4 regions of the Erwinia sp. 2186 genome follow, and region 3 is predicted to be linked to each of the others. Evidence: riboswitches for the same ligand, from Rfam matches in the RefSeq annotation. Region 3 holds a riboswitch; each other region holds the start of a gene.
What was found. Region 3 has a riboswitch for thiamine pyrophosphate ahead of thiC (phosphomethylpyrimidine synthase ThiC). Riboswitches for the same ligand answer to the same signal wherever they lie in the genome.

Region 1 (7,410 bases), 2.0 Mb from region 3:
ACAGATAATCAGTGATTCAAAGGTTACGGTCATCGGGATCAGCAGCCCGACGTACAGCACGCTGATCACAATGGCGATCAATACCCCTTTCAGAAACACCTTCATCGAAGCGATCGGGCTGTCCATCGCCGCGAAGAACGAACAGACAACCGCGGCTATCATCGGCGTCGACGCGCCATCTTTCCAGCCGGTGCCAATCCAGAAAATACAGCCGATCATCGTGGCAGTGAACGCGGTGAAGGCCGATAACAGGATCAGCCCTTTATCGCGGTGCTTCCTGATCAGCTTAAGCCTGCCGCGCTTTTTCTCCGGCGACAGCTGGCTGACGCGCTCGCGGGCGTTGAAATAGGAATCGGCAATGCGGATAAAATTCAGCAGCCTTTCCAGTAACCCAATCAGCAACAAACCTTCTTCCGCGTTCATTTCACCGCGGCCATACAGCGCTTTGATCCGCTCCTGCGAGGCAGTGATGTCTGCCTCAATCGACTGCGCCTGGCCGCTTTGTTCCGGGCTGTTCAGCCAGACAAGGAAGTGACTGAACGACTCGGCGACAAAATCCGGGAAGGTGATGCCCTGCTCCGCCAGCAGGCTCAGGCGCTTCTCAATCGCGGTCAGCGTTGGGATCAGATAGGAAAGATGCTGATACTGCGCGCTGACCAGACGGATGAGCTTGCGCGCGGAGTCGCCTTCATACACGCAATGGGTGATCAGGGTTTCAACCGCCACCGGATAGTTCGCCATCTGCACCAGGATTTGGTCCCTTTCGGGCGAGCTCTCTTTCGATTCAATGGTCAGCAGTTCGGTGCAGACGTTCTTTGCACTGTCGAACCAGTTACTGACGCTGTTTTCCAACAAATTGCGCATCCGTACCGGGAAAACCAGCATATGCACCAGGCTGCTGCAGATAATCGCCACGGTAATTTCTTCGATACGGGAAATCACCGTATAGGTGATCGACAGCGGCGTGGTGACATCGGCAAAGCCCATGATCGCCGCGCTGTAGCCTGCCAGCATAAACACGTAGCTCTTCGGCGTGCGGTCATGCAGCGACAGATACAGGCAGCAGGCAACCCACAGCGAAACGCAGAGGCTGAACAGCATCGGATGGGTAACGGTAATCGGGTAGATCAGAAAGATAAAGATCCCGCCCAGCACGGTGCCAAGAAAGCGGAACAAGGCTTTCGACAGGGTGGAGGCAGAATACAGCTGTGAAATCACGTAAACCGAGACCATGGCCCAGGCCGGTTTATCCAGGTTCAGTTTCAGCGCGATATATAAGGCGATAAAGGCGGCAATGCAGGTTTTAACGGCAAATAACCACGCATTTTTAGATAACCACTTCATTATTTACTTCACGGCTCACGTCAGACTAAAGCGCTATTTTAGCGATTTTCAGGCAAGAGTGGAGAGGCTTAAGCATCGATAGTTTGTAACAAAATAATCACATAGGGTGAAAGATAAGGGGCTAATCATTGTCAACCCCTTATCGTTAGCGATTAAGCAATGGTGACGTCTTTCGCCAGATAGACATCCTGCACCGAATTGATCAGCGCCACGCCATCCTTCATCGATTTCTTAAAGGCTTTACGGCCTAAAATCAGCCCCATACCGCCCGCGCGCTTGTTGATCACCGCGGTGCGCACAGATTCGGCGGTATCGGTTTCACCTGCCGCTGCGCCACCCGAGTTAATTAACCCGGCACGGCCCATATAGCAGTTTGCCAGCTGGTAACGCACCAGATCGATCGGGTTGTCGCTGGTTAATTTGCTGTAAACGCGCTCGTCGGTTGAGCCGAACTTCACCGCGTTATACCCACCATTGTTTTCCGCCATCTTCTGCTTGACGATATCGGCACCGATGGTGGCCGCCAGATGGTTAGCCTGACCGGTCAGATCCGCGCTGGCATGGTAATCCACACCCTCTTTCTTGAAGTCATTGTTACGCAGGTAGGCCCACAGTACGGTGACCATACCCAGCTCATGAGCGCGCTCAAAGGCGACGGAGATTTCTTCCAGCTGGCGACGAGACTGTTCAGAACCGAAATAGATGGTGGCGCCCACGGCAACCGCCCCTAACTTAAAGGCCTGATCGACACTGGCATACAGCGTCTGATCGTATTGCGTGGGATAGCTGAGAGTTTCGTTATGGTTCAGTTTGACCATAAACGGAATGCGGTGCGCATAACGGCGCGACACCGAGGCCAGCACGCCATAGGTGGAGGCCACGCAGTTACAGCCCGACTCGATGGCCAGCTCGACGATGTTCTTTGGATCGAAATAGAGTGGATTGGCAGCAAATGACGCGCCCGCCGAGTGCTCGACGCCCTGATCGACCGGCAGGATTGACAGGTATCCGGTGCCGGCCAGACGGCCGGTGTTGTAGAGGGTCTGCATATTGCGTAACACGGCAGGAGAACGATTGTTGTCGATCATCACCCGATCAACATAATCCGCGCCCGGTAAATAAAGGCTTTCCGCTGGAATGGTCATGCAGCGATGTTGCAGAAGAGTGTCAGCTTCTTTGCCCAATAACTGTACGATGTCCGTCATGTTAGCTCCTGTTTAAGGTGAAACCGGCAGGCATTAACGCCTGCCATGAATGATTTCTGACCCCAACAGCGTGGACCCTAACCGGACATTAAGGCAAATTGCTGACTCCATTTTTCAGAACGATCCCAGTGTAAACGTTGCCGATCGTCCGCTACCACCAGCGATGAAAATGGTGCACCGGGCCGATGCCCTTGCCGACTTCCAGCGAATCGGCCTGCTCCAGCGCGCCCTGTAACCAGCCCTTGGCGTCCTGCACCGTCGACACCCAGTTATCATGCCGGGGTCGCAGCGCGGCCAGCGCAGCGGAAAGCGTACAGCCGGTGCCATGGGTATGCTTTGTTGGCACGCGCGGCGCGGTAAAACGCTGCTCCAGCTGGCGGCTGAACAGCCAGTCCGGGCTTTCGGCATCGCTCAGATGTCCGCCTTTCATCAGCACCGCCTGGCAACCCAGCGCTAACAGCGCCCTTCCCTGTCGCCGCATCTCATCTTCGTTAGTGGCAACCGGACACTCCAGCAGCGCCGCCGCTTCCGGCAGATTTGGCGTGATCAGTGAAACGTGCGGCAACAGGCACTCACGCAGCGTGGCAACCGCCGTCGGCGAAAGCAGCGGATCGCCACTTTTCGCCAGCATCACCGTATCCAGCACAATCCACGGCACGGACGAGGCCTTCAGTCCTTCAGCCACCACCTTGACGATATCGCTGCTGGCTAACATGCCGATTTTTACGCTGTCGATGCGCACGTCGCTCAGCACGGAATGTAATTGTGCCGCGACAAAGTCGGGCTCAATGCGGTAAACCGACTGCACGCCACAGGTATTCTGCGCCACCAGCGCGGTGATCACGGTGGTGCCATAGGCACCCAGCGCCGAGAAGGTTTTCAGATCGGCCTGAATGCCCGCGCCACCGCTGGGATCGGTTCCGGCAATGCTCAGTGCGTTGATGCGCTTCATCCCTGAACCTCCAGAGTGAACAGCTCGTCGAGGAACAGCGCAACAAAACTGCCGGGACCCGCTGCCGCCATCGCCGCGCGTTCGCCTGCCAGGCTCATTATCCGGCAGGCGCTGGCAACGTGCGTTAACCGGTCGCCAGGCACCGCGGCAAATCCGGCCACCACCGCCGACAACGCGCAGCCGGTGCCGACCACGCGGGTCATCAACGGCGAACCGCCAGCCACAGCCAGCACCCGTTGGCCATCGGTGACGTAATCCGTTTCCCCGGTGACCGCAACGATGGCGCCGGTGGTGCTGGCCAGCAGACGAGCGGCGTCCAGCGCCAGCGCCGAGTCATGCAGGCTGTCGACGCCGCGCCCGGAGGTTGCCTGGCGCGCCAGCGCCATGATTTCCGAGGCGTTGCCGCGAATAGCCGCAGGACGGTGTTCCAGCAGCTGCTGACAGAATTCAGTGCGGAAGGTCAATGCGCCGACGGCAACCGGATCCAGCGTCCAGGCACGCTGCGCCTTTCCGGCCGCGTGCACGGCAGCCAGCATTGCTGCACTGCGGGAATGGGTGAGCGTGCCGACGTTGACCAGCACGGCATCGGCAATGGCGCTGAACTGCGCGGCTTCGTCGGGATCAATCACCATCGCCGGCGATGCGCCCAGCGCCAGCAACACGTTGGCAGTAAAAGTCTGCACCACATCGTTGGTCAGGCAGTGAATTAACGGCGATTTTTCACGGAAGAGGTGGAGCGACGCCACGGCATCCGCCGCGACAAAGGTATGAGGTTGGTTCATGGTACAACTCCCAACCGGCGATCAAGAAGGCGATGCGGTCAGGCATCTGACTTCCCTCCGCTGGCATTATCCAGTTCAGGTTCGACGGGTTTTTCTCAGCCCTTTCTTTGGAAAGAAACGGCACCCCGAGTCATTAACTACGTGCTATCAGCCGCCAGATTACGGGAAGTGGCTTGCTGGCACAAGCCTGTGTCCACATGCCTACCGCAGTGGTTTTCGCGTAAGAAGATTACCGCAGTTCTATACCCGCTTTATCACACCTGACCTGCCCCCAGGATTAGAGTCAACGCTCAATTAGCAGGATCAGCAGTTTTGCTTAAATCTAATACTTGTTGTGCATGTGGTTAATGTTTGTAAAATGACCGCTGTGATTATTTCTATAGCAAGTAGAGGGACTTATGCAGAAATACAGCAATACGATCACCCTATCCGTGACCGCATTATTGAAGGATTCGTACAGCGTGGAACGGCTGGCTAACGCAGACGGCGAGCAACGCCAGATTTTCGAATCCCATGTAGAAGAAATGAAATACTGCACTTACGATGATGAATAAGAAGTTCTGGATAAGGTGGGTGAGTATCGCGCTGCTCTGCGTTGCGTATTACGTTTTAGTGCTTTACTTCGATCTTGTCTTCGCTCTTAACTTTTCGGAGACAATGAGCCAGGGAGGGGAATTTACATCCTCTCAATGCACCTGGTTTGCTAAGGCGCTATCGCAAAATCATTCCGATTCAGCGTTAGGCTCTCTATTAGGCTTCGCGGTATGCGTCCCATTGATCCTGCTCATCTTTAAGAAAGTCAGATGACCCGCTCCAGCGCCCCTTTGGTGATGCGCAGAAGAGCCACCTGAAGCGCCTGCTTATCCAGCCTGGCTTCGGCAAGTAGCGTCTTGAGTTGGGTGTTCTCTTCCTCAAGCGACTATCAGCCGCCAGGGGGATGGCGCTTTTCTTTACCATCCCCCAGGCGGTAATCAGATCAACATTCCACCGCTACACCGGGATGCGGCGACCGATCTCCACCACACGGTCACTGGGCAGGTAGTAGTAGTCGGTCACATGCATGCCGTTGCGCGCCATCCAGCTGAAAATCACGCGCTGCCAGGCCGGCAGGCCGCCGCTACCTTCGCGTGGGATGATGTTTTCATGGCCCAGATAATAGGTGACATGCTCGGTATCCAGCTCGCAGTTATCCAGTTGCGGATAGCGTAACAGTGCAGGGATGTTGGGCCGCTCCATAAAGCCATACACCGCCAGCGCGTGCCAGAAGCCCGGCGCAAGCTGGGTGACGGTTAAGCGCTCGTCGGCATTGATGCGCGGAACGTTGTCGATAGCGATCGTCAGCGACAGCACGTGCCCATGCAGTGAGCCGTTTCGCTTCACCTGCCACTGCATCACCGGCGGCGTGCCCTCTTTCTCCCGCGTCAGAAACACCGCCGTGCCCGGTACTCTGGGTATGGCTTTTTCTTCCAGCATGGCCAGGAAGTCGTCCACCGGAATAAATTTTTCGTGCACCGCCCTGCTCGCCGCTTCCACGCCGCGGTGCCAGAGCAGCATTACGCCGTACACGACCAGCGCCAGGATCAGCGGCATATAGCCACCCTCGAACACCTTACTCATATTGGCGACCAGGAAGCACAGGTCGATGACAAAGAACACGCCGGCAATCAGCAGGCTGGTGAGCCGGTTCCAGCGCCACACCTCATGCATCGCAACATACAACAGCCCGGAGGTCATGATCATCGTCAGCGACACGGCGATGCCATAGGCTGCTGCCAGCTTGTCGGAAGATTTGAAGAACACCGCGAGAAAGATGGTCACCACCATCAGCAACCAGTTAATCGCCCCGATATAGATTTGCCCGTAGCTCTCTTCGGTAGTCTGTTTAACCCGCAGCCTCGGCAGCCAGCCTAGCTGAATTGCCTGACGGGTCATGGAAAACGCACCGCTGATAATCGCCTGACTGGCAATGATGGTGGCGAGAGTGGCGAGGATCACCAGCGGGATTTGTAATACCGGCGGGCAAAGCCGGAAGAAGATATTTTGCGTCACGTCAGCACCTGAAAGCAGTAACGCTGCCTGTCCGGCGTAGTTGAGCAGCAGGCTGGGAAAGACGATAGCAAACCAGGCCAGCCAGATCGGCTTTTTGCCAAAATGGCCCATATCGGCATACAGCGCTTCCGCACCGGTGACGCAAAGGAATACGCCGCCGAGCACCAGAAAGCTGACGATGCCGTTGGAGAAGAGAAAGTCGATACCGTACATCGGGTTGAGCGCCACCAGCACCGCAGGATGCTGCACAATCCCCCAGATGCCCAGGCCGGCGATAACCGCGAACCACAGCGCCATAATCGGACCAAAGACTTTGCCAATCTTCGCCGTGCCCAGCGGTTGAATGGCAAACAGCGCCAGCAGGATCACCACCGCGCCAGGCAGGATCCAGGGTTGTGATTCCGGCAGGATGATGGTCAGCCCTTCAAGGGCAGAGAGTACCGAGATCGCTGGCGTGATCGCACCGTCGCCATAGATCAGCGCCGCACCAAAAAGCCCGGCAAACAGCACCAGCGGTCGCCGTTTATCCTTACGTACTAATAGCGACATCAGCGCCAGAATGCCGCCTTCGCCATGGTTATCGATGCGCATCGCAAACAGGGCATACTTTACCGAGGTGATCATCACCATGGTCCAGAACAGCAGCGACAGCAGCCCGAGGATCACCTCCGGCGTGGGTCCTTCGCCCGACAAAGAGAGCACGGTTTTTAAGGTATACAGCGGGCTGGTGCCGATATCGCCAAATACCACCCCCAGCGCGCCGGCGGCAAGTACCGGCAGGCTAAGCGTATTTTCTTGTGTGTCCTGACTGGCGGTCATTGCGCCTTCCTTATGAAACCCCAATCTCTTTACACTGGCCTGGAGATGGGAAAGCGTCAACTTCGCCCAAGGACTCTTTTGGCTAACGGCCAACAATACGCTACTCTTGGGCATCATCCCGTCCTGAGCCGAGACAATACGCAACGCATTATGACCAGACCGCTTAATGAACAGTACGGCATCAGCGTGGCAGCGCTGAAGATGCTGCAATACCTGAAACAGATTTCACGCGGGGATCGGGGGTTTTCTATCCTCGACA
Region 2 (7,410 bases), 2.2 Mb from region 3:
CCGCGCGCAGAAGCCAACACCCGCGTCAGTGAAGCGCTGGAGCTGGTGGGTCTGGGCAAGTTTGCCAAAGTCCTGCCGCGTGAGCTGTCCGGCGGCATGCAGATGCGCGTGTCGATTGCGCGCGGGCTGGTCACACGGCCTAAGCTGCTGCTGATGGACGAACCGTTCGGCGCGCTCGACGAAATCACCCGCAACAAGCTGGACAGCGATCTGCTGCGTCTGTGGCGCGAACAGGGCCTGACGGTGGTGTTCGTCACCCACTCCATTCACGAAGCGGTGTTTCTGTCGCAGCGGGTGATCATGATGGCGGCACGGCCTGGCCGTGTGGTGGAGGATATCGCGATTACCGAACCCTTCCCGCGCAGTGAAGACTTCCGCGTCAGCCCGGCATTTTCGGTTTATGCCAAACGCCTGCAGGACAGCCTTCTGCAAGCCAGCCAGTCAGGAAAGGAGTAAGCCATGCAGACGCAACGATCAACGCCCTGGGCCAGCAACCCGACCTTCCGTAAAATCCTCTACCCGGCGGTGGTCGCCGTAGTGGTGATCCTGCTGTGGCAGGGCTGGGTCAGCTATTTCAAAATCCCGCAGTTCCTCGTGCCGTCGCCGGTGGTGATGCTGCAAAGCCTGTGGACCAACTTCGGCTCGCTGATGATGTCGCTGCTGTTCACGCTGAAAATCACCCTGATCTCCTTTGTGCTGTCGATCGTCATCGGCTGCGCGGTGGCCTTTGTGCTGGTGCAGAACCGCTTTGTTGAAACGGCGCTGTTTCCGTACATCGTGTTTCTGCAGGTGACGCCGATTGTGGCGATCGCGCCGCTGATCATCATCTGGGTGAAAGACACCACGCTGTCGTTAGTGGTCTGCTCGACGCTGATGGCGGTGTTCCCGATCATTTCCAACACCACCCAGGGGTTACGCAGCGTGTCGCCGGGCCTGCTGAGCTATTTCCAGCTGAGCCATGCCAGCCGCCTGCAAATCCTGGTGCGCCTGCGCATTCCCTCTGCCCTGCCGTACTTTTTCGGCGCGCTGCGCATCTCCAGCGGACTGTCGCTGATCGGCGCGGTAGTGGCCGAGTTTGTGGCGGGCACCGGCGGCAACAACACCGGGCTGGCCTATCAGATTTTACAGGCAGGTTATCAGCTGGATATTCCGCTGATGTTTGCCGCGCTGCTGTTGATTTCGTTAACCGGGATCGCGCTGTTTGGCGTGATGTCGTGGATTTCCCGCCGCGCCCTCAGCGCCTGGCATGAAAGCGAAGCCGTGCAGTCTCACTAATTTAATGACCCTTTTGCCGACAGGATGAGTATGGACAGTGAACAACGTAAGAACGCCGTAGAGCAGATGCTGCTGGCGCTTCCCGACCTCGAGTGGACGCTTCAGGCCCCCAAGGTCAAACGTCTTTCGCGCGATTTTCACTGGTTCAGCCCGGTGCTGAAGCAGCAGCTGGAAAACAAGCAGGCCGATGCGGTGGTTCGCCCGCGCAATGAAGAAGAGCTCAGCCTGCTGGTCAAGGCCTGCGTGCAGCACGGCCTGCCGCTGATATTACGCGGTGGCGCAACCGGCAATTACGGTCAGCTGGTGCCGCTACAGGGCGGCATTCTGGTCGATATGACCGCGTTTAATCAGGTGGTGGAACTGGGTGAAGGCCGCGTGCGGGCGCAGGCGGGGATCCGTCTGGCCGAGATTGAAACGGTGACCCGTCCAGAGGGCTGGGAGCTGCGCTGTATGCCGTCGACCTATCGGCTGGCGACGCTGGGCGGACTGTATGGCGGCGGCTTTGGAGGCATCGGCTCAATCAACTATGGCCCGCTGGGCGCACCCGGCAACGTGCTGAGCGTGAAAGTGATGACCATGGAAGCCGAGCCGCGCATCCTCAGCGTTCCCGCGCCGCAGGCCTTGCTGCTGCATCATGCTTACGGCAGCAACGGCATCTTGCTGGAAGTCGAGCTGGCGCTGGCACCGGTGCATCAGTGGATTGAGCGGCTGGATGTGTTCGACGACTTCACCGATGCGCTGGACTATGCCAATGCCTTTGCCCGCTCGCCAGGGCTGGTGAAACGCCAGCTTGCCCTGTTCGCCGCACCAATCCCGAGCTATTTCACCCATCTGAACGGCAACTACCAGGCCACGCAGCATGCGGTGATTAGCGTGATTGCGGAGCAAAGTGAAGGCCTGTGCAGCGGACTGTTAGAAAAGTATCGCGGCCAGAATGCCGTGCGCCAGACGGCGGACGAGGCGCGTGAAGCCAATGCCTCCTTGATGGAATATTGCTGGAACCATACCACGCTGCATGCGCTGAAAGTGGACAGCACCCTGACCTATTTGCAGACGGCGTTCAATTATTCCACCTATCGTCAGCAGATTATTACGATGGCGGAATTGTTCGGCGATGAAGTTATTTCCCATATTGAATTCCTGCGTGACAACGACAGCAATATCACTGCCAGCGGATTACAATTAATTCGCTATTCCAGTGAAGAAAGATTGAACGAAATAATGCAGATATTCCGCGATCATGATGTAAAAATAAATAACCCTCACGTCTTTACCATTGAAGAAGGTAAGCAAGGGGAAATTAAGGCCGAGGTGGTTTCAGTTAAAAAGGCGCTGGACCCGGCAGGACTGCTCAACCCAGGCAAGCTGCAGGGTTGGGACGTGCGCGACACGCTGGAATTACCAAGCGATCCGCTGTCACTGAATAAATGAAATCGCAATAAAATTAATTACAGTGCGTAAATAACCTGCGTAGCTAAAATAACGCGCTCGCCACTGGACGGTTTTACCGGATACCCAAAAAAAATTACTCAGCAAATTTTGCTGCGGGCAGATCATTTTCAAATTTTGACAGGAAGCTATTGATGAAAACAAAGAAGGTCAACTTTGCGCTAAAGTTGGGTGTACTCGTCGTCTCTCAGGCTTTATTAATGGGTCACGCGCTGGCTGCGGCACCGGTTTCGGATTGTGATGCCGGCGTCGCCGATTCACTGACCGAAATGTTTACCTGCGGCTCGGTCCATGGCAGCCTGCGCAGCCTCTATTATTCCACCCACAACGCCTATTTCTCACCGGGCTATTCGCAGGATACCGTCAGTTACGGTGGCAGCGTGAAGTACGCCACGGCGGAATATTATGGCCTGAGCCTCGGCGTCAGCGGCATTTTGCAACGCGGCATCTCGCATAACGATGACCACCTGATCGGTGAACTGGGGCCAAACGAGACCGGCGTCGGCGAAGCCTATCTGAGCTGGCACTATCAGGACTTCCGCATCACCGCCGGTGACCAGCGTATCAATATCCCGTTTATCGGCGACTACGACTGGCGCATCACCCCGATCCTGTTCCGGGGTGTGGACGCCAATTATGGCGACAGCGACAATTTCCTGCACGCCACCAAAATTACCCGCTATAAACCCTGGGGTGACGATCAGTTTCTCGACACCACCGCCTACACCGACGCCGATGGCCGTACTAACGGCATGTGGGGCATCGGCGGCGGACGTGCCCTGAAGCTGGATGATAAAAAGCTGACCGGCCAGCTGTGGTACGAAGAATACAATAACTACACCAAGATGGTTTACGCCGACAGCTTCCTGTCGTGGTCGGAAAATCCGTTGCAGCCAAAAATTGGCGTGCAGTTTATTCGCGGCCTGAGTCAGGGCGACGCGCTGGCGGGCGAAGTAAACAGCACCAGCTACGGCGCGCAGTATGCGATGAATTTTGTGCCGTCATTGCGCTGGTCACTGAACTGGGACCATATCGCCGCCAGTGAGAATGCCTATGGCAACGGTGCGCTGGTGACGCCTTATGCCCATAACACCTCGTCCGGCCAGTATTTTGCCCAGCCGTTCTTCACCAGTACCCAGGATTTGGGGAGCGGCAACGCCTACTCCACCGATCTGAACTGGACCGCCAACAGCAATATTTCCCTCGGCAGCCGTTACTCCTTTATGGATTTGACCGCCAGCGCCGGCGCGTCCAGCAGCAATCAGTCGGAGTACCTGATTTACGGCACCTACAGCTTTGATGGCGTGCTGAAAGGGCTGAGCCTGACCGACTTTGTCGGCGTGCAAACCACCTCGACCTCTGACAAGAACTTCTGGCAGAACCGCTTAGCGTTAGAATATGATTTCTAAGCCAAAACAGGCTTAGTGGCGCTTAAACAACGGCTTTCGCAAGAAGGCCGTTTTTCATTATGACGCCAACTCGGCTGCCAGCCATCGATTGTAATCAAAAAGTAAATATCGTATAACAAGCCTCTCCGAGGGGTGTCCTTTATGGGCTGAGATGGCGACGTTAGCCGGACCCTTTGAACCTGATCTGGGTCATGCCAGCGAAGGGACGGGTTGGCAATAGCATCACTTTCGATCGTTGCCTGTTCATACCTCTGCACGCCCGGATCTCCACTCACTTTTGGAGGTCCCATGTCTGACAACATGTTTTCCCGTGGTCTTTATGGCCAGCTTCGCCAGCAGGCCGCGGCTGACTGGCAGCACTACGTTAACCACCCTTTTCTTCAGCAGTTGGCCCAGGGCACGCTGCCTGAAAGCGCGTTTCGGCGCTATCTGACCCAGGACTACCTGTTCCTGATCCATTTCGCCCGCGCCTATGCCCTGCTGGTCAGCAAGTTCCGAACCCTGCCAGAAATGCGTGCCGCCACCGCCTCGCTGAATGCCATCGTCGCCGAGCTGCCGCTGCATGTCGGTTACTGCACGCAGTGGGGCATCAGCGAAAGCCAGATGCGCAATGAACAGGAAGCGCCCGAAACCCTCAACTACACCCGCTATGTGCTGGATATCGGCCAGTCCGGCGATGCGCTGGATCTGCTGGCCGCACTGCTTCCCTGCGTCGCGGGCTATGCCGAAATAGGCCTCGGCTTGCTGCACAATCCCACCACCGTCACCGAAGGCAATCCCTACCGCTCGTGGATCGCCAACTACGGCGACGAAAACTATCTGGCCAGCGTTCAGCGGGCGATAGATCTACTGGAAACGGTTGGGGTTCAGCGCGGCGCACAAAGTCGTCTGCCGGAGCTTTCAACCATCTTCACCACCGCCACCCGGCTGGAAAGTGCCTTCTGGCAGATGGGCCTGAATGCCAGTTTGAGTAACGTGGTATGAACAGTCATGACATTGCCCGCGGCGTGATCCCGCCGGGGATTGAGGTGCGCGATCTGACCCTGCGCTACGGCGCACGGACGGTGTTTGAACGGCTGAATGTCGATATCACCGGCGGTCAGTTTGCCGCGATGCTGGGAGCCAGCGGCGTCGGCAAAACCAGCCTGCTGAAGATCATAGCCGGGCTGGCGCAGCCGACGGCAGGCACGGTCACCGGCAGCGATGGCCTGCCGGTGCAGGGACGCGTGGCCTATATGGGGCAGAAAGATCTGCTCTATCCGTGGCTGACCGTTCGCGACAATATCAGCCTCGCCTCACGCCTGCGTGGCGAGAAGCCCGACCGCGAATGGGCCGATGAGCTGACGGCGCGCGTCGGCTTAAGCGGGTATGGCGACAGCCTGCCTGCCGGGCTGTCCGGCGGTATGCGGCAGCGAGCCGCGCTGGCCCGCACGCTTTATCAGCGTCAGCCGATGGTGCTGATGGACGAGCCTTTTTCAGCGCTGGACGCCATTACCCGCACCAGTATCCAGACCCTGGCCTCAGCGTTACTGACCGGCCACACGGTGTTACTGATCACCCACGATCCGCTGGAGGCCTGCCGCCTTAGCCACCAGCTGTTGGTGCTGTCTGCGGCCGGGATTGATGATTCGCATCAGATTGCCGGACTGCCGCCACGGGCCCCTGACGATCGGCACCTGTTGCAGAGCCAGGGTGAATTACTGCAACAGCTGACCCGGGCGGCAGGATGATATCCGTAAAAGAATCGGCCTTTGGCCGCTGGCGGCGTGGCCTGACGGTGTTTATCGGCCTGATTGCCGTCTGGTGGGCAATCACCCGCAGCGGCGTTCCTGCCTTCCTGCTGCCCACGCCGATGTCGGTTGCCGACGTCCTGTGGACCAGCCGCGCGTATCTGGCGGCGCACACGCTGGTGACCGCGGCGGAAATCGTCAGCGGGCTGGTCGCCGGCGTGTTGCTCGGCGCCATCCTTGCGCTGTGCATGATGTTCTCCCCCCGCTTACAGCGCTGGCTGATGCCGCTGGTGCTGACCAGCCAGGCCATACCGGTTTTTGCGCTGGCACCCTTGCTGGTGCTGTGGTTCGGCTTCGGCATCAGCGCCAAGGTGGCGATGGCGGTGCTGGTGATTTTCTTCCCGGTCACCTCGGCTTTCTTCGACGGGTTGCGCCGGGTCAATAACGATCTTCTCGACCTCGCCCGCACCATGGGCGCATCCCGCTGGGCGTTATTACGCCATGTGCGGCTGATGGCGGCGCTGCCTGCGTTTGGCTCCGGGCTGAGGATGGCGGCGGCGGTGGCACCGATTGGCGCCATCATCGGCGAATGGGTCGGCGCAGGCGAAGGTCTGGGCTACGTGATGCTGAACGCCAATGCGCGGATGCAAACCGAACTCTGCTTTGCGGCACTTTTTATTCTGGTGCTGATGACTCTGCTGCTGTGGCTGGCGGTGGACAGTGCACTGCGTCGCCTGATCCGCTGGGCACCGGAAAATGACTGATCGATACCTCACTCAAGGGAAACACATGTTTAAGAAAACCCTCTGCGGCCTGCTGCTGACTGCCGCCTGTGCCCACACTGCCAACGCCAACGACAAGATCACGCTGGTACTGGACTGGTATATCAACCCCGATCACGCGCCGATCATGGTCGCGGAACAGATTGGCGCGTTTAAGGAACAGGGGCTGGAGGTGAAAATTGTGCCGCCTTCCGATCCGGCGTTGCCGCCACGGCTGGTGGCAGCCAAACAGGCCGACCTGGCGATCACCTATCAGCCACAGCTGCATTTCTTTGCCGATCAGGGCTTACCGCTGATGCGCGTCGGCACGCTGATCAACTCGCCGTTAAATACGGTGATGACGCTGGATAAAAGCATCACCTCGCCGGCCGGGCTGAAAGGCAAAAAAATTGGCTACTCGGTCAGCGGTATTGAACAGGCGACGCTGGGCACCATGCTCAACCACGAAAAGGTCAGTCTGGATCAGGTGAAGATGGTCAACGTCAATTTCCAGCTCAACAGCGCGCTGATGGCGGGCCAGGTCGATGCGGTGATAGGCGGCTATCGCAATATCGAAGCGCTGGAGCTGAAGCAGCACGGTCAGGATCCACAGGTGTTCAACGTTGAGGACTACGGCGTTCCGGCCTATGACGAGCTGATTATCGTGGCCAATCGCGATGAGGTGAACGCGCCGAAAATCAAAAAATTCCTCATCGCGCTAAAGAAAGGCAGCGACTACCTGCATGCCCATCCACAGGAGAGTTGGGATGCGTTCGCCAGCGCGCA
Region 3 (7,410 bases):
ATCTGCGTCCGGCCATAAGCAGCGATAGCAACCGTGTTCAAAAGGAGGCGTAAGCACCAGCAGCTGGCCACCCAAGCCAACGGCGCTGGCACTGACTAACGGCTTACCCTGTTCCACGCAGGCGGCATTGACCGCATGGCGGGTTTCCATGTTGTCGCTGCAATCCAGCACCAGGTCGACCTGCTGCACGACTTCCCTGAGTGATTCAGCCGTCATCCGCTGCGCCAGAGCAATAAACTCCACCTGCGGGTTTAGCGACTGTAGGTGCTTCTTCGCCACGGCGACTTTGGACTGACCGGTTTCATTCGTGCGAAACAGCACCTGGCGCTGAAGATTACTGATATGCACGCTATCGTCATCGGCCAGCACCAGCTTGCCAACGCCTGCGGCAGCGAGGTACAGCGCCGCAGGTGAACCCAATCCGCCGAGGCCGATAATCAGTACGCTGCCTGCCTGCAATTTCTGCTGGCCATCGAGGCCAAACTCCTCCAGCAGGAGCTGACGGCTGTAGCGTAAAAAGTCGTTGTCACTGAACATGGGCTTCGTCCCCGTTTCCAGCCAGATCGAGCAGCTGCGCGGTAGCTGCCTGCCAGTCAGGCGCCAGCGTGATGGCGCTGACCACCGCAATGCTTCCCACGCCGGTTGCCAAGACCTGCGGTGCCCGTTCCAGACTGATGCCGCCAATCGCCACCGTGGAAATCCCTTTCAGGCGGGAAATATGGCGCTGCAACTCCTGCAATCCCTGCGGCGAAGAGGGCATATTTTTGGTCTGGGTCGGAAAGACGTGTCCGAGGGCGATATAGGACGGCTTCTCAGCCAGCGCCCGATCGAGCTCGGCATCGTCATGGGTTGAAAGCCCAAGCCGTAATCCGGCGCGATGGATCGCATCCAGATCGGCGACATCCAAATCTTCCTGGCCCAGATGCACGCCATAGGCCTGATATTTAATCGCCAGCTGCCAGTAGTCATTGATAAACAGGCGTGCCTGATAACGCTTACCCAGTTCGATAGCCGCCGCGATATCGTTTTCGACCGCCGCGTCAGGCAGATCCTTGATTCGTAACTGAATCGTACGCACGCCCGCTTCAAGCAGGCGCGCGATCCAGGGCACCGTTTCCACGACCGGATAGAGTCCAAGCTGGGCCGACGTTGGCGGGAAGGCTGAGCGGCTCATGCTTTTTCCTCCTGCGACAGCGCATCGGCGGGGTGATAAAGTTCCCCGCCGCGGGTACGGAAAGCCTCTGACATTTCGGCCATACCAACCTCAATCGGTTTGGCTTCCGCCTCCTGTCTGGCGGCATAGTCCCGCACTTCCTGAGTAATTTTCATCGAACAGAATTTCGGGCCGCACATTGAACAGAAGTGGGCGACCTTGCCCGATTCCTGCGGCAGCGTTTCATCGTGATAGGCGCGCGCAGTATGAGGATCGAGTGCCAGATTAAACTGATCTTCCCAGCGGAATTCGAAGCGGGCTTTGGACATGGCGTTATCGCGGATCTGCGCGCCGGGATGCCCTTTTGCCAGGTCGGCGGCATGCGCGGCAATCTTGTAGGTAATCAGACCCTGCTTAACATCTTCCTTGTTGGGCAAGCCCAGATGCTCTTTCGGCGTGACGTAACAGAGCATTGCGCAGCCAAACCAGCCAATCATCGCCGCGCCAATACCGGAGGTGAAATGGTCGTAGCCAGGCGCGATATCGGTGGTTAGCGGGCCGAGCGTATAGAAGGGCGCTTCATGGCAGTGATCGAGTTGCTCGGTCATATTACGGCGGATCATCTGCATCGGCACATGTCCTGGCCCTTCGATCATCACCTGCACGTCATACTCCCAGGCAATTTTGGTCAGCTCGCCCAGCGTATGCAGCTCGGCAAACTGCGCTTCATCGTTGGCATCCTGAATCGATCCTGGACGAAGTCCGTCGCCCAGCGACAGCGAAACGTCGTAGGCGACGCACAGCTCGCAGATCTCGCGGAAGTGTTCGTAGAGGAAGCTCTCTTTGTGGTGAGACAGGCACCACTTGGCCATGATCGATCCCCCCCGGGAGACGATCCCCGTCAGGCGTTTTGCGGTCATCGGCACATAGCGCAGCAACACACCGGCATGGATGGTGAAGTAATCGACGCCCTGTTCAGCCTGTTCCAGCAAGGTATCGCGGAACACTTCCCAGTTGAGATCCTCTGCCACACCGTTCACTTTTTCCAGCGCCTGATAGATCGGAACCGTACCAATCGGAACGGGACTGTTACGCAGGATCCATTCGCGCGTCTCATGAATATTGCGCCCGGTAGAAAGATCCATCACCGTATCGGCGCCCCAGCGGGCGGACCACACCAGCTTCTCCACTTCCTCTTCAATCGACGAGCTGACCGCGGAGTTACCGATATTGGCGTTAATCTTCACCAGGAAATTGCGGCCAATAATCATCGGTTCGGATTCAGGATGGTTAATATTTGCAGGGATGATGGCGCGGCCGGCCGCCACTTCCTGCCGGACGAACTCTGCCGTGATATTTTCCGGCAGGCTGGCACCAAAGCTATTGCCGGGATGCTGTTGCAACAGCACGTCACCCCGGATACGTTCGCGGCCCATATTTTCACGCAGGGCGATAAATTCCATCTCTGGCGTAATCACGCCCAAACGCGCGTAATGCATTTGCGTCACGCAGCGGCCAGCCAGTGCCTTGCGTGGGCGGGGAAGATGGTCAAAACGCAAATGATCGAGGCCTTCATCCGCCAGGCGCTGTTGGGTATACACCGAACTGAGCTGCTCAATGTGCTGAGTATCACCACGCTGTTCAATCCAGTCATTGCGTAGTCTGGCAAGTCCGCGATGCACATCAATTTTTGCGTCAGGATCGCCATAAGGTCCGGCCGTGTCATACACCGGTACCGGTTCGTTATCTTCAAACTGCGGATTGTCTTTGCTGCCACCGACCATCGTCGGACTGAGCTGGATTTCACGCATCGGCACGCGAATATCCTCGCGCGAACCGTTCAGCCAGATGCGTTTAGAATTGGGGAAAGCGGTGCCCTGAAGGGAGTCGATAAACTGCTGGGCTTCTGCGCGCTGTTTGCGGCGGGTCAGTCTTTTATCACGGGTAGACATAGCTCGTTCCTGAAAAAAGGGAATTTGCTTGCCTGGAGTTCGGAGGAGTAAGCGCAGGGTGTGAAAATGGTCGGATCCACACCGTCACTGAAGATTTACTCTTGTTCCCTTCGCAGGTACTAACCTGATCAGGTTCCGCGGATCCCGAATTAACGGTCTCAGCCCCTAAGGGCACTCCGACAAGAAGAATTTTGCTGGCAGACAGCACCAGCAAAACAATCGTGGCAGGTCTGGCCTCGCCACATAGTGCCCTTTCAGCATAAAGGGGCTTTTTTGAAACTACAAGGGGTTTACAATCTGATAACGTTTACGCCGGACGGGCAAGCGCACTCTCATTAGCTGCCTCAGGCTTATCCGCCGTTTTTTCCAGCGCCAGCTGAATAAAGCGGTCTTCAAGCGTGAAACGCGCTTCCAGCGCTTCGCCCACTGTGGACAAAGCATTCTGGAATTCGAGACAGTTATCGTGATCGATAGCCTTCTCGAGATGGGTATCATACACCTGCATGATCATCTCGGTGTTTGCCTGCAGGGAAGGGTAGATCAGCGCGGCTTTAGCCAACTGTTCGCTGCCTTCCATCTCCTGAATAAAGCGTTGATAAACGGTGAAATGCCCGGTGGAAAGGTAATCCACCAATCCCTGACAGAAGCTGTCCAGCGCGTTTTCATCGAGCGTAGTGAGCGATTCCTTGTTAGGCTTGATGCCAACCAGACGATAATAGGCAATCAACAACTGCCTGCGGGAGCGTAGACAAAAGTCTACCAGGTCGCTACATCCGCCGACGCGCGCGGTCAGAACTTCTAACTGGTTAAGCATGAGTGACTCCATGAGTGTAATTATTACTATTTCGCCCCAATCCAGTAATTCAGAAAGTCTGTAAAGCTGAGGATGAGCAATTTTATGCAACGTGAGATTTCAAGCGTAGACGTTGGCTGGTGGGTTGTCAGTCATGAACATAAACTTTGGTTACCGAAAGGTCAATTACCGTTCGGTAGCGCGCAAGAATTAAGCCTGACAGGATCGAACGGATCACAAATCGGCGAGTGGCAGGGCGATCCCGTCTGGCTGATCTGTGAGAACCGTCAAGAGGGCATGGGATCCTTGCGTCAGATCCTCGATCTGGACGTGGGCCTGTTCCAGCTGGCGGGTAAAGGGATCCAGCTGGCGGAGTTCTATCGCTCGCATAAGTGGTGCGGCTACTGCGGCCATGAAATGCACCACAGCAAAACCGAACTTGCCTGCCTCTGCCGCCATTGTCGACAGCGCTATTACCCGCAAATCGCGCCCTGCATCATTGTGGCGATCCGCCGTGGGGAAGAGATCCTGCTGGCCCAGCATACCAAACACCGTAACGGCATCTACACGGTGCTGGCCGGTTTTGTTGAAGTCGGCGAAACGCTGGAACAAACCGTCGCGCGGGAAGTGATGGAAGAGAGCGGGCTGAAGGTGAAAAACTTGCGTTACGTCTCCTCTCAACCCTGGCCGTTCCCCCAGTCGTTGATGATGGCTTTTATGGCCGATTACGACAGCGGCGAGATTGTCATCGATCCCAAAGAGCTACTGGATGCGGGTTGGTATCGCTTTGATGCCTTACCGCAGCTTCCTCCTCCAGGAACGGTCGCCCGTCGCCTGATTGAGGATACCGTGGTGCTTTGCCGCGAAGAGGCTGAGTAAGTACCCAGGCCGGCAAATTCACCCTTTGCCGGCTTTTGCTGAACCCGCTCGGGTGTTTAATCATCGTATTTCATTTTTTTAAATAAACTACTGTGCTTAATCGTGCAGCATCACGTATTTTATTGTTCTGATTTTGTCTGCCAGACTGCATTAATATTAATGTCATGTTAATAACATCAGGGAATGATGCCATGGAAAGGTTCAAGAAAGAACATTACTTATGGGGCCTGTGGCTCTTATGGATTTTTTCTCTTTGTTGTTACCTCTTCCCGCAATATAAATTCTTTGATTGTTGCCTGAGGGTGACGATCGGCTGTTATTTAATATTCGTTTTATTAACTCTCGCTAAAAGGATGGATCCCAATATGTTTAACTTCAATAAGAAAGAAACAGACTCGCCAGTGAACGGCTCAGTCGCTACCGCCTCGCCGCAGGCACCGAAGGCCGCGCTGGAGCTGGCTGATGAGAGCGCGACGGCGAAAGAAACCCGCATTTCATCAGGCAGTAAATTGACGGGTGAAATAATTAATGAAGCTAATATTTCGATAAATGGTCAGATCGTTGGCGATATTGTCAGTAAGAAAACGGTGCAGATCGGTCAAGAGGGGAAAGTGAATGGTAAGGTGTCTTCTTTGAAAGTTGTTGTAAATGGTTCGCTAAAAGGATGCTGTTACGCGAAGTCAGTCACGATTCTTTCCCGTGGCCGAATTGAAGGGGATGTTTATGCCGAGGATTTCTCTATTGAGAAAGGCGGCGTATTTATTGGCAATTCTCATGTGCTTGATGAAAACAGGCTGCCAGATAAAGCCTCGACCGCGGTGAGGACAAAGCCAGAAATATCTGAGTTAATGCCGCCGGCACCGGGAAAAAATACCAATAAAGAGCGGGGTGACAAAGTCGCTAAATAAGGGTTTGATATGCGCATTCAGCCACCCAACCGGGCGCGAGGTTCACTGCCCGGTGGGTGAGCCCATCCTGTCTTATGCTCTCAGCCGCCCGGCGATCGCTCAATTTTTGTGACGCTGTGGCAGCGCCATTTCCAATAAATGTTACACTACGCGCATGCATGTGTGCTTAGAGAGCTTTTAAAAATGAGTGAACTGAAGAACGATCGTTATTTGCGCGCCCTGTTGCGCCAGCCGGTAGATGTGACGCCAGTGTGGATGATGCGCCAGGCCGGGCGTTATTTGCCTGAGTACAAAGCGACTCGCGCGGTAGCCGGTGATTTTATGTCGCTGTGCAAAAATGCCGAACTGGCGTGTGAAGTGACGCTGCAACCGCTGCGTCGCTATAACCTGGACGCGGCGATCCTGTTCTCCGATATCCTGACCATTCCAGATGCGATGGGCTTAGGCCTCTATTTTGAAACGGGTGAGGGTCCGCGTTTCTCTTCACCGGTCACCTGTCGTGCAGACGTTGAAAAGCTGCCAATCCCCGATCCTGAACAGGAACTGGGTTATGTGATGAATGCCGTGCGCACCATCCGTAAGAATCTGAACGGTGAGGTTCCGCTGATTGGTTTCACCGGCAGCCCGTGGACGTTGGCGACCTATATGGTGGAAGGCGGCAGCAGCAAGGCCTTCACCAAACTGAAAAAGATGATGTATGCCGAGCCGGCCACCCTGCATCTGATGCTGGATAAGCTGGCTGACAGCGTCACCCTGTACCTCAATGCGCAAATCCGCGCCGGTGCGCAGTCGGTGATGATCTTTGATACCTGGGGCGGCGTGTTGACGGGTCGTGACTACCTTGAGTTCTCCCTTCACTACATGCACAAAATCATTGATGGCCTGCAGCGTGAAAACGACGGACGTCGCGTACCGGTTACTATGTTCACCAAGGGTGGCGGACAGTGGCTGGAAGCCATGGCGGCGACCGGCTGTGATGCGCTGGGGCTGGACTGGACGACCGATATTGGCGATGCACGCCGCCGTGTAGGCGATAAGGTCGCGCTGCAGGGCAATATGGATCCTTCCATGCTGTATGCCGCGCCTGCCCGTATCGAGCAGGAAGTAGCAACTATCCTTGCAGGCTACGGTAATGGCAGCGGTCACGTGTTCAATCTGGGTCACGGCATCCATCAGGATGTGCCGCCAGAGCACGCAGGGGTGTTTGTCGAGGCAGTCCACACGTTGTCTCGCCCATACCATCAGGACTAAGCATGGATATTCAGGCATTAAAACAGGAACAGCTTGCGCGTGCCGCTGAGGTGATACGTGAAGATGATTTTGAGGTAATGCCGCCCCGTTACATTGGCGGTGCCGATGTCGGGTTTGAGCAGGGCGGTGAGATAACCCGCGCCGCCCTGGTTATTCTGGAATATCCTTCGCTCCAGTTAGTGGAGCATCGTGTTGCGCGCATCGCCACCACCATGCCCTATATCCCCGGTTATCTCTCCTTCCGTGAATATCCCGCGTTGATGGCCGCCTGGCAGCAGCTGGAGCATCGTCCTGACCTGTTAATGGTCGATGGGCAGGGCATTGCCCATCCGCGTCGCCTGGGCGTTGCCAGCCACTTTGGCCTGCTGGTGGATGTGCCGACGCTGGGCGTAGCAAAAAGCCGGCTGTGTGGCACCTTCGAACCGCTCGCCGATGAGCCGGGCGCCAGCCAGCCATTAATGGACAAAGGCGAGC
Region 4 (7,410 bases), 600 kb from region 3:
CGCGATGCGTATTGAGGTGAAGGTGGCCTGCCACAGCGCCGGTTGGCGTAATACTGCGGGCAGCCCCTGATTCAGGCCATCCACGATCACCGCCAGCAGCGGCGGCAGTAATAAAAGCAGCGCGGCGAAGATTAACAGCGCATCCCACACTTTGGCGCGCCCGCTGTCTTCAGGATTTCGCCAGCCGTTGATGCTTGCCGTGCCCGACGGAATCGCTTTGCTGAGCCACTGACTTAACATCACCAATCCCAGACAGCAGACCATCTGAATCATCGCCAGCAGGGCGGCACGGCCCGGATCGTAATCAAAGTTCAGCGCCTGAAAGATCGCCAGCTCGATGGTGGTGGCTTTTGGTCCGCCGCCGAGCGACAGGACGGTTGCGAAGCTGGCAAAACAGAGCATAAAAATCAGCGCGCCGGCAGGCAGAATTTGCCGCCGCAACCAGGGCCATTCGACCACCACGAAATGGTTCCAGCCGCGTAATCCCAGCTGCGCGGCCAGCTGGCGCTGCTCACCGGGGATCTGTTCCAGCGCCTGCAGCAGCAGACGCGCGGCTAACGGCAAATTAAAGAACACATGCGCCAGCAAAATGCCCTGCAAGCCATACGGCGTGAAGGTATAGGGAATGCCCAGCAACGCGCAGAGATCGGCCAGCCAGCCCGTGCGGCCATAGACGCTGAGGATGCCGAATACCGCCACTAACACCGGCAACACCAGCGTCATCGCGCAGAGTCTTAACAGCGTGTCCCGGCCGGGGAAGCGGCGTCGGTAAAGTGCGCGGGCCAGCGGGATCGCCGGCCCAACCGCCAGTACCGCGGAAAGAAAGGCCTGCCAGAAGGAGAAGCGCAGGACGTGCCAGAGATAGTCATCCTGCCAGAGATCCCGCCAGTGGATCGCCGGCGCACTCAGCCATAGCGCGCTGAATGCGGTCAGGGCCACGGCGACCAGCAGCGTCGCCGCCAGCGCACCGGGCACTAACGGGCCAGCACTCAGCGGCTGACGGCGCGTTGCCATGCACTGATCCATTGGCTACGTTGGCTGGCGACTTCCTGTGACGTGTATTGCAGCGAGTTGGACGGGACGGTCAGGGTATCGAAACCGGCAGGCAGGGTGCTTTTCACCACCGGATACATCCAGTTGCCGGTTGGGATGCTGTCCTGGAACGGTTTATCCAGCATAAATTTCATGAATTTCTGCGCGAGCTCCGGCTGTTTGCTGCTTTTCAGCTGGCCGGCCACTTCTACCTGCAGGTAGTGACCTTCGCTGAAATTGGCGGCGGCATACTGCGATTTCTTCTCTTCAATCAGGTGGTAAGCCGGAGATGTGGTGTAGCTCAGCACCATATCGCCTTCACCCTTGAGGAACAGCCCGTAAGCTTCGCTCCAGCCTTTGGTAACGGTGACGGTTTTCTTCGCCAGCTTCTGCCAGGCTTCCGGTGCCTTATCGCCGAACACTTTCTGCATCCACAACAGCAGGCCGAGGCCCGGGGTGCTGGTGCGGGGATCTTCATAAATAATCTTCAACGGTTTGTCGCTGTTGACCAACTCTTTCAGGCTGGTGGGCGGATTTTGCAGCTTGGTTTTATCGTACACAAAGGCGAACCAGCCGTAGTCATACGGCACAAAGGTCTTATCGTTCCAGCCACCCGGAACGGTGACCTTGCTGGTATCGACCTGGCCTGGTGCGAACAGGCCGGTTTTCTCCGCCGCATCCAGCAGATTGTTATCGAGGCCCAGCACCACATCGGCCTTGCTGTTTTTACCTTCCATCCGCAGACGGTTAAGCAGCGAGACGCCGTCTTCCAGCGCCACGTATTTCAGCTCGCAGCCGCAGTCCGCTTCAAACGCCTTTTTGATGGCAGGACCCGGTCCCCAGTCAGCGGAAAAAGAGTCGTAGGTATAAACAGTCAGGACGGGTTTAGCCGCGAAGGCCGGGAAGGTGCCGAGGATCAGTAAAGGCAGAACTTTTTTTAACACTTTGCGTTCCTTGAAAGTTAGGTGTCGCAAAGGATCTGAGCAATCTGGAGAGTCTCAAATCCCTACGCCGGCATTATCCGGATCAGGTTCGACGGGTTTGTCTCAGCGCTGGCAGTGAAACACCGCGAACGCACCCCGTTGAGAACGGCCTATTCTAGTGATTTCCGCTGGGTAACGAAAGCATCATGCGTCGTCAGGGGCGAACCAGGCGGATTTAAAATCAAACCAGCCCAGCATATTCATTCTGACCCCGCGCATACTGCGTTGACCTTCCAGCAGCAGCCAGTGATGGAACAGCGGATGCAGCGTCCAGGTGTTGATCAGCTGCTTGCCCCAGTCGGCCAGCGGCAGCTTCTGTTCGCGCCAGCGTTGCGCATCCTCTTCCCAGTCCAGCGTGACGCAATGATGCACCAGCGGGATTTCGTACAGCAGCGCAAACACCGAAAATTCCAGCGGCAGGGTGAAGTTGGCACTGCCGAGCCAGATATCGCTTTCGGCTTCGCCACGGTGCCAGACGTCATAATCGACCTGTTGGGTGATCAACTCCACGCCCTGTTCGGCGAGGATCGGCCGTAACGCATTGGCGATGCCCTGATGCTCGACGTGATCGTTATACCAGGTCAGCGTCAGGGTGGTCAGCCCGTCGGGCTTCTGGCTGGCAGCCATATCGCGGCGATGATGCCAGCGCGGCAGCAGGCCATAAGCCGGGAACCAGTAGCGTTGATAGCCAATACCGGCATGATTCAGCAGGGCGATCGGGTTGAACAGCGTGCTGACCCAGCGACGGATGTGTTCATCGCGACCCTGTTCGGATCGCTGGTCAAAAAGCAGGAAATAGCAGCCTTCTTCCAGACGACTCTCTTCTGACTTTTCTTCCAGCCCTTTGCCTTCCAGCTTAACCCCGGCATAAACCAGCTCATCACTGATTTCCGGCAGCACCCAGATATTCACTTCATCAATCAGCGCGCGGTAACCAAAATAGTCATCAAACGCCTGGATCCTCAGTTGGGTGGTCTGATTGCGCACCACCGCATACGGGCCGGTGCCAATCGGCTGACGGGCGAAGTCCGCGAGGAATGGCCACTCTTTTGGCAGGATCATGGTGCTGACGCTGCCCAGCAGCCAGGGAAGCCAGTTGTCGGGCTGATGCAGATGAATATCCAGCGTCCAGGGCGCCGAGGACTCAATGCGATCGAAATGGGCATAAAGGCGTTGGGGCTTCAGTCGCTCAAGGGTGCTGATAATGTCGGCCATCTCCAGCTCACGGCCATGATGAAAGTGGATCGCCGGGCGCAGATAAAACCGCCAGTGCAGCGGAGAAAGCTGCTGCCAGTGGTGGGCAATATCGGCTTCGATTTCCCCATTTTCCTCATTTATCCGCGTCAGGCTGCTAAAAATCTGACGGGCAAGGTGGGTTTCAGAACGACGCAGCGGCGTACCGGGTAACAGATTCAGTAACGAGCGATAGTACATCACCCGCAGGATATGTTTCCCCTGGCGGAAACTGCGGCCAAGATGCGAGATCAGCATCTGTCTGACCGCGTTTTTATCGCCCACCAGCTGCACCAGCTGGTCGATGCGATCGTTCTCCAGCAACTCTTCCGCCCGCTGCTGTTGCAATGCCAGCCCGGTGTAATGGAAGCTGAGCTTTGAACGTTTTCCGCGCCCGGCTTCAGCCTGCCAGTCCAGCCAGCCCTGTTCCTGCATCGCATTCAGCAGATTGCGCATATGCCGGCGGGAGCAGCTCAGTTGTACCGCCAGATCGTTGAGCGTGGTCTCCTGCGGCTGGCCTTCGCAGCACTGCCACAGGCGGATAAACTGTTGTTGTAAGCGGGCAGAAGACATAAAAGAGGAAGCCTTATCAGAAAGCAGTCTGTTTTTTCTTCCTTATATTAGGACGATAATGCCCGCAGATGAAAGAGCGGGAGACATTCTTCGAATGCGCTCTGACATTGATGATTCTGAGTATGGTGCCTTTCACCAGCCAGCCGGGTTAATACCTTGCTGGCTTTTTTCGCTGCTCCATGTTTTCTTCTATGCTTGCTGTTTGTCGACTCACCTCTGTGGCGACTTTTTTTGAAGGATCAGCTATGAAATCGCTCCTCACGCGCCGTCGCCGTATCAATCCTGTTTACGTCGCCTTTATGGCCGTGTCGTTTATGGTGGGCGTGGCGGGTGCGCTTCAGGCTCCGACGCTTAGTCTGTTTCTGACCCGTGAAGTGGCCGTTCGTCCGTTCTGGGTCGGGCTGTTTTACACCATCAATGCGATAGCCGGCATTGCGGTGAGCATTCTGCTGGCAAAGCGCTCGGACAACCGGGGCGACCGCCGCATGCTGATCCTGTTTTGCTGCGTGATGGCGATTGGCAACGCGCTGATCTTTGCCTTCAACCGTGACTATCTGACGCTGATTACCTTTGGCGTGCTGCTCTCCGCGCTGGCCAGCGTGTCAATGCCGCAAATCTTTGCCCTTGCCCGCGAATATGCTGACAGCTCGGCCCGAGAGGTGGTGATGTTCAGTTCGGTGATGCGTGCCCAACTGTCACTGGCCTGGGTAGTCGGGCCGCCGTTGTCCTTTGCGCTGGCGCTGAATTACGGCTTCACCACCATGTTTTTGATTGCCGCCGGACTGTTTGTGGTCTGTGTGGCGCTGATCTGGTTTGCGCTGCCGTCGGTGCCGCGCGTGGAACAACCGCCTGAAGTGGTGATCACCCAAATCAGCGCGTGGAAGAATAAAGATGTGCGGCTGCTGTTTATGGCTTCATTGCTGATGTGGACCTGCAACACCATGTATATCATCGATATGCCGCTGTATATCAGCAGCGTGTTGGGGTTGCCGGATAAGCTGGCTGGATTGCTGATGGGCGTGGCGGCCGGGCTGGAAATCCCGGCGATGTTGTTGGCGGGCCATTATGTGAAGCGCTTCGGTAAACGCAAAATGATGCTGTTTGCGGTGGCGTCCGGGGCGATATTCTATCTGGGGCTGGTGGTGTTCCACGACAAAGCGGCGCTAATGGCTTTGCAGATCTTTAATGCCATCTTTATTGGTATTGTCGCCGGGATTGGCATGCTCTATTTCCAGGATCTGATGCCGGGAAGGCCCGGTGCGGCGACCACATTATTTACCAACAGTATTTCGACGGGGGTGATTCTGGCGGGCGTGATTCAGGGCGCGCTGGCGGAAACCTTTGGCCATTATTCGGTTTACTGGGCGGCGTTGGTACTGTCGATTGGGGCGCTGGTGATGTCGGCCAAAGTGAAGGATGTCTGAGGGACGTTCGGGCGGAAGTGCTTCCGCCCGTGAGGGTCACTAACGCAGAAAGGCCGGCTGGGTTTTCTCATACGCCGTAATGTCGGCGTCATGTTGTAGCGTCAGGCCAATGTTATCCAACCCGTTGATCAGGCAGTGTCGGCGGAAGCTGTCGATGCTGAACGCGTAGTGCTTGCCATCGGCGATGACTTCCTGCTTTTCCAGATCGACGGTGATTTCCACGCCTGGCTGTGCGGCAACCAGCTGGAACAGCGTGTCCACCTCTTCCTCGCTTAATGACACCAGCAGCAGCTGATTGTTAAACGAGTTATTGGCAAAGATATCGGCAAAATCGCTGCCGACAATCGCCTGAATACCGTAGTCAGTCAGTGCCCAGGGCGCATGCTCACGGGAGGAGCCGCAGCCAAAGTTTTCCCGCGTTAGCATAATGCTGGCACCGCGAAATGCGGGCTTGTTCAGCACGAAATCCGGGTTGGGGATCTGGCCTTCTGCATCGCTGTAACGCCAGTCGTAAAACAGGTTGCGGCCAAAACCGGTGCGCGTCACCATCTGCAAAAATTGCTTCGGGATAATCGCATCGGTATCGACGTTTGCCGCATCCATCGGCACCACGATGCCGGTATGTTGGGTAAATTTCTTCGCCATACAGCCTCTTTAAATCAGTTCGCGGATATCAGCAAAATGGCCTGCTACCGCCGCAGCCGCAGCCATTGCCGGGCTCAGCAGATGCGTGCGGCCGCCGCGGCCCTGACGACCTTCAAAGTTGCGGTTGCTGGTGGATGCGCAACGCTCACCGGGATTCAGACGGTCGTTATTCATTGCCAGACACATTGAGCAGCCCGGTAAGCGCCATTCAAAACCGGCATCAAGGAAGATTTTATCCAGACCTTCCTCTTCCGCCTGCGCTTTGACCGGACCCGATCCCGGCACGACATAGGCCTGAACGCCCGGCGCAATCTTGTGGCCTTTCACCACCGATGCCGCCGCCCGCAAATCCTCAATACGTGAGTTGGTGCAGGAGCCGATAAAGACTTTGTCGATCTTCACCTCGGTCAGCCGGATGCCAGGCTGCAAATCCATATAGGCCAGCGCCTTCTCGGCTGAGGCACGCTCAACCGGATCGCTGAATGAGGCCGGATCGGGGATCCGCTCGTTAACGGCGATCACCTGGCCGGGATTGGTGCCCCAGGTAACCTGTGGCGCGATGTCCGCCGCATTTAAGGTCACCACTTTGTCGAAGTGCGCACCGCTGTCGGATTTCAACGTCCGCCACCAGGCGACCGCTTCATCCCATTCCGCCCCTTTCGGCGCAAACTGGCGGCCACGGGCGTAATCAAAGGTGGTGTCGTCCGGCGCAACCAGGCCTGCTTTCGCGCCCAGTTCAATCGCCATATTGCACAGCGTCATGCGGCCTTCCATGCTCAGGGCTTCTACCGCCGGACCACAGAATTCGACCACATGGCCATTGCCGCCGCCGCTGCCGGTTTTGCCAATGATCGCCAGCGCAATGTCTTTGGCGGTGATGCCCGGCGCGGTTTGTCCCACCACTTCAATCTTCATGGTTTTGGCGCGGGACTGCTTCAGCGTCTGGGTGGCCAGCACATGCTCAACTTCTGAGGTGCCAATACCAAACGCAAGTGCGCCAAAGGCACCGTGAGTGGAAGTATGCGAGTCGCCACAGACGATGGTCATACCCGGCAGGGACAGGCCCTGCTCAGGACCGATCACATGCACGATGCCCTGGAAAGGGTGCTTGAGGTCATACAAACGCACGCCGAAGGCTTCACAGTTTTTGATCAGCATTGACATCTGGATCCGCGCCATCTCACCGCTCGCATTGATATCACGCGTCTGGGTAGAGACGTTGTGATCCATGGTGGCGAAGGTCTTTGACGGCTGGCGCACCGGGCGGTTGTGTGCACGCAGACCATCGAAGGCCTGCGCGGAGGTCACTTCATGCACCAGATGACGGTCGATATACAGCAGTGGCGTCTCGCCTGGCGCTTCGTGCACCAGATGCGCATCAAACAGCTTCTCGTATAATGTTTTCATAATCAGGCTTCGCGAATGTAACGGGCGATAATCGACCCCATTTCCTCGGTGCCGACGGACTGGCCGCCACCGGCTAAATCGCCAGTACGGTGACCTTCAGCCAACGCGCGGCT

Region 1: linked by a shared signal. The riboswitch ahead of thiM (hydroxyethylthiazole kinase) and the one ahead of thiC (phosphomethylpyrimidine synthase ThiC) in region 3 are both predicted to bind thiamine pyrophosphate.
Region 2: linked by a shared signal. The riboswitch ahead of tenA (thiaminase II) and the one ahead of thiC (phosphomethylpyrimidine synthase ThiC) in region 3 are both predicted to bind thiamine pyrophosphate.
Region 4: linked by a shared signal. The riboswitch ahead of thiB (thiamine ABC transporter substrate binding subunit) and the one ahead of thiC (phosphomethylpyrimidine synthase ThiC) in region 3 are both predicted to bind thiamine pyrophosphate.

The regions. Positions count from the first base shown of each region.
Region 1 is NZ_CM173824.1:1,649,021-1,656,430, reverse strand. It holds gene ACXKZG_RS07530 (FUSC family protein) at 1-1,344, opposite strand, end outside; gene fbaB (class I fructose-bisphosphate aldolase) at 1,497-2,549, opposite strand; gene thiD (bifunctional hydroxymethylpyrimidine kinase/phosphomethylpyrimidine kinase) at 2,701-3,501, opposite strand; gene thiM (hydroxyethylthiazole kinase) at 3,498-4,283, opposite strand; TPP riboswitch at 4,319-4,421, opposite strand; gene ACXKZG_RS07510 (hypothetical protein) at 4,715-4,837, shown strand; gene ACXKZG_RS07505 (hypothetical protein) at 4,827-5,090, shown strand; gene ACXKZG_RS07500 (potassium transporter Kup) at 5,274-7,151, opposite strand; gene ACXKZG_RS07495 (hypothetical protein) at 7,302-7,410, shown strand, end outside.
Region 2 is NZ_CM173824.1:1,907,781-1,915,190, reverse strand. It holds gene ACXKZG_RS08765 (ABC transporter ATP-binding protein) at 1-456, shown strand, start outside; gene ACXKZG_RS08760 (ABC transporter permease) at 460-1,275, shown strand; gene ACXKZG_RS08755 (FAD-binding oxidoreductase) at 1,306-2,706, shown strand; gene ACXKZG_RS08750 (TonB-dependent receptor) at 2,859-4,133, shown strand; TPP riboswitch at 4,252-4,356, shown strand; gene tenA (thiaminase II) at 4,422-5,117, shown strand; gene ACXKZG_RS08740 (ABC transporter ATP-binding protein) at 5,114-5,863, shown strand; gene ACXKZG_RS08735 (ABC transporter permease) at 5,860-6,627, shown strand; gene ACXKZG_RS08730 (ABC transporter substrate-binding protein) at 6,653-7,410, shown strand, end outside.
Region 3 is NZ_CM173824.1:4,596,128-4,603,537, reverse strand. It holds gene ACXKZG_RS21425 (HesA/MoeB/ThiF family protein) at 1-537, opposite strand, end outside; gene thiE (thiamine phosphate synthase) at 527-1,174, opposite strand; gene thiC (phosphomethylpyrimidine synthase ThiC) at 1,171-3,105, opposite strand; TPP riboswitch at 3,194-3,294, opposite strand; gene ACXKZG_RS21410 (Rsd/AlgQ family anti-sigma factor) at 3,413-3,919, opposite strand; gene nudC (NAD(+) diphosphatase) at 4,004-4,777, shown strand; gene ACXKZG_RS21400 (bactofilin family protein) at 4,969-5,685, shown strand; gene hemE (uroporphyrinogen decarboxylase) at 5,869-6,936, shown strand; gene nfi (deoxyribonuclease V) at 6,939-7,410, shown strand, end outside.
Region 4 is NZ_CM173824.1:3,995,453-4,002,862, reverse strand. It holds gene thiP (thiamine/thiamine pyrophosphate ABC transporter permease ThiP) at 1-1,014, opposite strand, end outside; gene thiB (thiamine ABC transporter substrate binding subunit) at 990-1,976, opposite strand; TPP riboswitch at 2,018-2,124, opposite strand; gene sgrR (HTH-type transcriptional regulator SgrR) at 2,160-3,821, opposite strand; gene ACXKZG_RS18740 (sugar efflux transporter) at 4,067-5,245, shown strand; gene leuD (3-isopropylmalate dehydratase small subunit) at 5,285-5,890, opposite strand; gene leuC (3-isopropylmalate dehydratase large subunit) at 5,900-7,297, opposite strand; gene leuB (3-isopropylmalate dehydrogenase) at 7,300-7,410, opposite strand, start outside.